One region of the Bacillus yunxiaonensis genome, then DNA from elsewhere that is predicted to be linked to it. Evidence: a T-box and tRNA genes for the amino acid it is inferred to sense, from the RefSeq annotation. Region 1 holds a T-box; the other holds one or more tRNA genes.
What was found. A T-box is a leader RNA that pairs with one kind of tRNA and senses whether it is charged. The one in region 1 lies ahead of trpS (tryptophan--tRNA ligase), so its partner is inferred to be a tRNA-Trp.

Region 1 (3,474 bases):
ATGATGTTCCTTTTTGGAACACAGGAGCAATAACTGCATCCTCTTGAATAAAAACTTTCTCAACTTTTAACAGTTCATTCCAACTCGGTATAGCTCTTCCACCCTATCGCCTCACACTTTAGAACATTCAGAATATTATACCGAAAAATACATCCCTTGTCGGAATTTTATGTACTTCTGTTAAATTAAACCCTCGCTTCCCATTGTTATTACTTGCCGCCTTCGCTTGCTTATTCTCTTTTTGTCTGCAAGCTCCTAGCATGCTAACTATTCATGCCAATGCAAGTAATAATAGCAGCTTCTTCTTCAAGTTGTATTACCTCCCCTACGTGCACCCCCTACGCCCTCACTATGTGAAAATATAGAATTGAAAGAATAATCTCCAAGTTTCTACAATTTTCATTATACATATATTAGGCCAATTGTGAATATAGTTTTTTATTTTTTTGTTAAAATTTTTAAATTAAAATGTATTTTTAGTATCTTTTGTAAAGAAAGAAATTAACATTGCAGTGGCCTAATTGCAACAAAATACGCAATTATGTATATTTTTCTAAAAATTCTTTATAGTACTCATTATAACTTTTATAGTATAATAATTCTAGTAATTTTTTTGTGGAGGTGCAGCATTTGAATACGCTTTTTTCACGCATTAGTATACTAACAGGCATCACAATTACGGTTTCTTGTGTATGGGCTTTTGTTCTTTCTACTTCCTTTTTGTTGAATTTTGTCAATATTATGTTTTATATCGCTTTACTCTTTATTATTATCGGAGGATTTTTATTTCTATTTCAGCGTGGTTTTTTCAATGTAACAATGTATGCTTTTAAAAAACTAGGTCGATCAAATAAAAAAATTGAATCTTTAGTTGAAGATGAAGAAAAGCGCGATCCGAAAGAAATATTGTACCGCACATATTCTTTTGCATGGACATATCCTATCGTTATTACTGCTATCATATTAGGAGCACTATCAACAATCCTTACCTTCACTGTTCTTATATAATTTGCAAACCACTCATTGTGTGTTATAATAGTGCAAAAACATTTTACAAATTTATATGCATGCGATGAGAAAGAAGAGTACATATTGAGGCAATTTCAGAGAGCTTGTGGTCGGTGAAAACAAGTAATTGTACAGTATGGAATGGGCTTTTGAGCACCAAACCGAAACGCTTTAGGAGTAGGCTTTGGCGTTACATCCAACGTTACAATGGATAAAGAGATTTTGCTTTAGCAAAATAATTAGGGTGGTACCGCGGTCCATTCGTCCCTATTTTTAGGGATGAATGGGCTTTTTTGTATTATAAAAGCGGAAGCGGCTTGTTCAAAATTACAAGGCGCTAGAACTCTAAGCCAAAATATCAAAAATGAAAACTATACAACTTTTTAAGGAGGAAATACATATGTCAGTTATTTTTTCAGGCATTCAGCCAAGCGGAACAATTACACTTGGTAACTATTTAGGAGCAATGAAGCAGTTTACAGAACTGCAAAATGAGCATGATTGCTACTTCTGTATTGTTAACCAACATGCGATTACTGTACCGCAAGACCCAGTACAGCTTCGCAAAAATATTCGCAGCCTAGCAGCACTATACGTAGCATGTGGCATCGATCCAGAGAAAGCTACATTATTTGTACAATCAGAAGTTCCAGCACACGGTCAGCTTGGATGGATTATGCAATGTACTGCGTACGTAGGCGAATTAGAACGTATGACACAATATAAAGATAAGTCACAAGGAAGAGAATCTGTTCCGGCTGCTTTATTAACATACCCACCATTAATGGCAGCAGACATTTTACTATACAATACAGAGATTGTTCCAGTTGGAGATGACCAAAAACAACATATCGAGTTAACACGTGATTTAGCAGAACGTTTTAACAATCGTTATCGCGAAGTATTTACGATTCCGGAAATTCGCATTCCAAAAGTAGGTGCACGCGTTATGTCATTAACAGAACCTACGAAAAAAATGAGCAAATCAGATCCAAATCCAAAGTCAATGATCAGTATGCTTGATGATCCTAAAACAATCGAAAAGAAAATTAAAAGTGCCGTAACAGACTCTGACGGTATCGTAAAATTCGATAAAGAAAACAAACCTGGTATTTCTAACTTATTAACAATCTACTCTTCATTCTCAGGGAAAACAATTGAAGAACTAGAAGCTCAATATGATGGAAAAGGATACGGCGACTTTAAAGGTGACTTAGCACAAGTTGTTGTTGAAGCAATCCGTCCAATTCAAGATAAATATAATGAACTTATTAACTCTGCCGAATTAGATGAAATCCTTGATAAAGGTGCTGAAAAAGCAAACCGCGTCGCAATGAAACAACTTCGTAAAGTCGAAAATGCAATGGGATTAAGCCGCAAACGTCGATAAGCGGATAAAGTGAAACTTCCATCAGTGGGGCTTTTCTTCATCCCCCACTGATGGAAAGCACTCACCAATCGGGCGCATGCCAGCAGTTATCCCCACCTATCTTCTGTAGAAAAGCGGAAGCGGCTCGCCCAGAATCGCAGGACGCCCACGCCCAAGGCAGAGAGGCGCTTTTTGCCTCGTCCGAGGGAGCGAAACGACCGGAGATTCTAGCCGCTAGAGCTGGGCAACGATTTTCTCTGAATCTTGAGGTGTTGGTCTTACTGCCCGCGAATAGCGGGATAAAAAAGAATCTGCTGCAAAGACATGGTTGCAACCTCCTCTTTTTTCGTTCATGTATCTCTTATATGCATACTTCTACTTGTATGGGACACAGCTAAACTGAAAGGAGTGACAACCATGGACCGTCGCAGAACACAAAAAGCAGAACCTGTCCTTGCACCTGGCATGGACGATGGACAAGAACTAGAACGAAGCGCTGCCCCTGAAGAAATTGAACGCGGAGAATATACAAAAGTCGTGAAACTATCTTACGACGAAGTAGACGCAGCAGAATAAGAAAACAGCGGTGACCAAAAAGAGCTCTTTTTGAATATGAGCTCTTTTTTCTTATGTTGTTTATCATCGAACGTCCTTTATTTTTTGTTCAAGCACCGATATATTTTGCCGCATGTATAAAAGAAAATGCCAAATACTGATGTACACCCTAATAGTTAGACCAAAAATCTAACTATTGAGGTGCAGTACAATACTTGGCAACCTTCTAATTTACCTTTTGCTCGTTTTCCATTTCCCACAACTTTTCAAAGAACGGTTGTCCTCTCACAAGTCGTTCACAAAGCTGTTCATGTTTATCTGACCAGCCATACTTTGCTTCTTCATATAAACGGTTCCACACTTCTTCAAATGGCAAGTGCTGCACAGATGGATATGCTGCTGGATCCCATTCTGTATACCAATAGCGAATCTCCGCTGGGTTTTTCGTTGTATGTAGTTGATCTAGCGCCATAAAGAGCAGTTGTTTTAATTGTCTTTCTTTCCGCGTTAGCCCATTCATCATATGCGGGGAAGGTGATAAA
Region 2 (3,474 bases), on a different contig from region 1:
ACGGATTATGAATTAAACCAATCGATTATATTTTGGAAGTTTATCCCTACCCTAATTTGCTTTCTACTAAATTTTAAGATGAAAGTATTACTACTCGCAAATAGTGAGATAAAATGAAACTTCCAACAGTGAGTTTTTTCATCCCTCACTGTTGGAAAGCTCTCACCAATAGAACGTTTACTGACAGTTATCCCACCTATCTTCTTTAGAAAAGCGGAAGCGGAAGCGGATCGCTCAGAATCGCAGGACGCCTGCACCCAACACAGAGAGGCGCTTTTTGCCTCGTCCGAGGGGCCAAACGACCGAAAATTCTAGCCGCTAGAGCTGGACAATGCTTTTCCCTCAATCTTAAGGTGAGGTTCTTGTTGGCCACGAATAGCGGGATAAAAAACAGCATAAAATATTCTTTACTTTATATCCTCTGATATTTCACTTAAGGCAACACCCGCTTGATCATCTGCATATTTAGTTGTCGCTAAATCCCCAAGTGATAACATTCCAACAATTTGTCCATGTTCAATTACCGGCAATCTTCTGATTTGGTAACGTGCCATTAACTCTGACGCTTTTTCAACAGCGTCATCAGGAGACACTGAAATAATTTGTGTTGTCATAACATTTGTAATTTGATTAGAACCTGGGTGCTTTTCTGCAATTCCTCTCACAACTAAATCACGGTCTGTTACAAGACCAATAACGTGATTATTCTCTACAACAGGAATCATCCCTATATCTTCTTCTTTCATTTTCACAGCTGCTTCATACACATTATCTAGCGGCGTACAATGTACAATATTTGTGCTCATCAATTCTCTAACAGTTGTCATAAATATATACCCTCCTTTACACACTTTAGCCTTTCCAATTCTCCTTATTTAAATTCGCAGTTCCTAGAAAGATGAATGCAATACGATACGCTCATCTCTGTAAAAACAAAGGATTTTTCTCTTTAACAACCTCGGACAATTGTCTAAATAGCGCCAGCTAAGGACAATTAGACTTTTAGTCACTAGTCATAGAACTATAAATTAAGTTGGGTATTCTAAAATATGACGATCCATCTAAGATCATTAGAATTGAGAAGAGAAAATATTGATTTTATTCATCAGTGCAGCTAAAATAGTCAATCGATAAAATATAATGTATAATGTTCTTTCCTAATTACACAAAATAATACAAAATCCTTTATTATTCACAATAAAAAATGAAATATTTCATAATATGTTAAAAATAAAGTGACACTCTCATCAATAGGGTTTTCTTCATCCCTCACTAATCGAGCTCTTATGGGCAGTTATCACCCAGCTATCTTCTTTGACTCCTATGAGCTTTAAGGTAGATTTAGAAATAATAGGATAAACATGTTTGTAAGGAGATTATTGATCAAGGAAGTAATTATGGTTTGATAAAACAAAGATATAGAAGATATAGTATCTATTTTCTTCAAAAAAAAAGAGTCAGCATATTGCTGACTCTTTTTTTAGTGACCCGTACGGGATTCGAACCCGTGTTACCGCCGTGAAAGGGCGGTGTCTTAACCACTTGACCAACGGGCCATGGCTCCGCAGGTAGGACTCGAACCTACGACCGATCGGTTAACAGCCGATAGCTCTACCACTGAGCTACTGCGGAATATGGTGGGCCTAAATGGACTCGAACCATCGACCTCACGCTTATCAGGCGTGCGCTCTAACCAGCTGAGCTATAGGCCCATATTTCTTACAGGGGCAGTAGGAATCGAACCCACACCGGAGGTTTTGGAGACCTCTGTTCTACCTTTAAACTATGCCCCTAAGTGGTGCCGGCTAGAGGACTTGAACCCCCAACCTACTGATTACAAGTCAGTTGCTCTACCAATTGAGCTAAGCCGGCTAGTTTACAAAAAAAAAAAAATGGTGGCTCGGGACGGAATCGAACCGCCGACACGAGGATTTTCAGTCCTCTGCTCTACCGACTGAGCTACCGAGCCTTTATGTAAAAATGGCGGTCCCGACCGGGGTCGAACCGGCGATCTCCTGCGTGACAGGCAGGCATGTTAACCACTACACCACGGGACCATTGGTTGCGGGGACAGGATTTGAACCTGCGACCTTCGGGTTATGAGCCCGACGAGCTACCAGACTGCTCCACCCCGCGATGATATAATATTCTTTTAAATAAAAAATGGAGGAGGTAGAGGGATTCGAACCCCCGCGCGACTCTCGCCGCCTGTCGGTTTTCAAGACCGATCCCTTCAGCCGAACTTGGGTATACCTCCGTATATATGAAGCTTTAATGGTGGAGCCTAGCGGGATCGAACCGCTGACCTCCTGCGTGCAAGGCAGGCGCTCTCCCAGCTGAGCTAAGGCCCCATTTTTTAAAACTATCGGGAAGACAGGATTCGAACCTGCGACCCCCTGGTCCCAAACCAGGTGCTCTACCAAGCTGAGCCACTTCCCGTTAATAAAGCGCGCCCGAGAGGACTCGAACCCCTAACCTTTTGATCCGTAGTCAAACGCTCTATCCAATTGAGCTACGGGCGCATATGGTGCCGAGGGCGGGGGTCGAACCCGCACGGTGGTCACCCACCGCAGGATTTTAAGTCCTGTGCGTCTGCCTGTTCCGCCACCCCGGCGTCATATTGAAAATTGGAGCGGAAGACGGGATTCGAACCCGCGACCCCAACCTTGGCAAGGTTGTATTCTACCACTGAACTACTTCCGCAAAACATATATGACTGATTGCTTATTTAATTAAAAGTGCGGGTGAAGGGAGTCGAACCCCCACGCCAAAGGCGCCAGATCCTAAGTCTGGTGCGTCTGCCAATTCCGCCACACCCGCATATTATATTTTAAAAATGGTGAGCCATGAAGGACTCGAACCTTCGACCCTCTGATTAAAAGTCAGATGCTCTACCAACTGAGCTAATGGCTCTTAAATGGCTGGGCTAGCTGGATTCGAACCAGCGCATGACGGAGTCAAAGTCCGTTGCCTTACCGCTTGGCTATAGCCCATCAAATGGTGGAGGGGGGCAGATTCGAACTGCCGAACCCGAAGGAGCGGATTTACAGTCCGCCGCGTTTAGCCACTTCGCTACCCCTCCGACATTTAAATATATATGGTGGAGGATGACGGGATCGAACCGCCGACCCCCTGCTTGTAAGGCAGGTGCTCTCCCAGCTGAGCTAATCCTCCATTTGCCTGGCAACGTCCTACTCTCACAGGGACAAAGTCCCAACTACCATCGGCGCTAGAGAGCTTAACTTCCGTGTTCGGTATGGGAACGGGTGTGACCTCTCTGCCATCATTACCAGACTTTTATTATTATACACATTCTTTTCAGAATGTCAACAGGAATTTCAAAAAAATATATTCCTTCAAAACTAGATAACATTTGCTTCATATTATATGGTTAAGTCCTCGATCTATTAGTATTCGTCAGCTCCACATGTCACCATGCTTCCACCTCGAACCTATCAACCTGATCATCTTTCA

Region 2: it encodes a tRNA-Trp, which carries the amino acid that the T-box ahead of trpS (tryptophan--tRNA ligase) is inferred to sense. The anticodon was not compared.

The regions. Positions count from the first base shown of each region.
Region 1 is NZ_JBAWSV010000007.1:31,878-35,351, forward strand. It holds gene WAX78_RS18750 (DUF3899 domain-containing protein) at 631-1,008, shown strand; T-box leader at 1,064-1,280, shown strand; gene trpS (tryptophan--tRNA ligase) at 1,409-2,398, shown strand; gene WAX78_RS18760 (hypothetical protein) at 2,795-2,953, shown strand; gene WAX78_RS18765 (YjbA family protein) at 3,159-3,474, opposite strand, start outside.
Region 2 is NZ_JBAWSV010000006.1:1-3,474, reverse strand. It holds gene WAX78_RS17370 (CBS domain-containing protein) at 408-827, opposite strand; tRNA gene WAX78_RS17365 (tRNA-Glu) at 1,485-1,556, opposite strand; tRNA gene WAX78_RS17360 (tRNA-Asn) at 1,558-1,632, opposite strand; tRNA gene WAX78_RS17355 (tRNA-Ile) at 1,636-1,712, opposite strand; tRNA gene WAX78_RS17350 (tRNA-Trp) at 1,723-1,793, opposite strand; tRNA gene WAX78_RS17345 (tRNA-Thr) at 1,797-1,872, opposite strand; tRNA gene WAX78_RS17340 (tRNA-Phe) at 1,894-1,969, opposite strand; tRNA gene WAX78_RS17335 (tRNA-Asp) at 1,982-2,057, opposite strand; tRNA gene WAX78_RS17330 (tRNA-Met) at 2,060-2,136, opposite strand; tRNA gene WAX78_RS17325 (tRNA-Ser) at 2,165-2,257, opposite strand; tRNA gene WAX78_RS17320 (tRNA-Ala) at 2,276-2,351, opposite strand; tRNA gene WAX78_RS17315 (tRNA-Pro) at 2,366-2,439, opposite strand; tRNA gene WAX78_RS17310 (tRNA-Arg) at 2,449-2,522, opposite strand; tRNA gene WAX78_RS17305 (tRNA-Leu) at 2,526-2,614, opposite strand; tRNA gene WAX78_RS17300 (tRNA-Gly) at 2,629-2,703, opposite strand; tRNA gene WAX78_RS17295 (tRNA-Leu) at 2,740-2,820, opposite strand; tRNA gene WAX78_RS17290 (tRNA-Lys) at 2,838-2,913, opposite strand; tRNA gene WAX78_RS17285 (tRNA-Gln) at 2,919-2,993, opposite strand; tRNA gene WAX78_RS17280 (tRNA-Tyr) at 2,999-3,082, opposite strand; tRNA gene WAX78_RS17275 (tRNA-Val) at 3,099-3,174, opposite strand; rRNA gene rrf (5S ribosomal RNA) at 3,179-3,294, opposite strand; partial or broken rRNA gene WAX78_RS17265 (23S ribosomal RNA) at 3,388-3,474, opposite strand.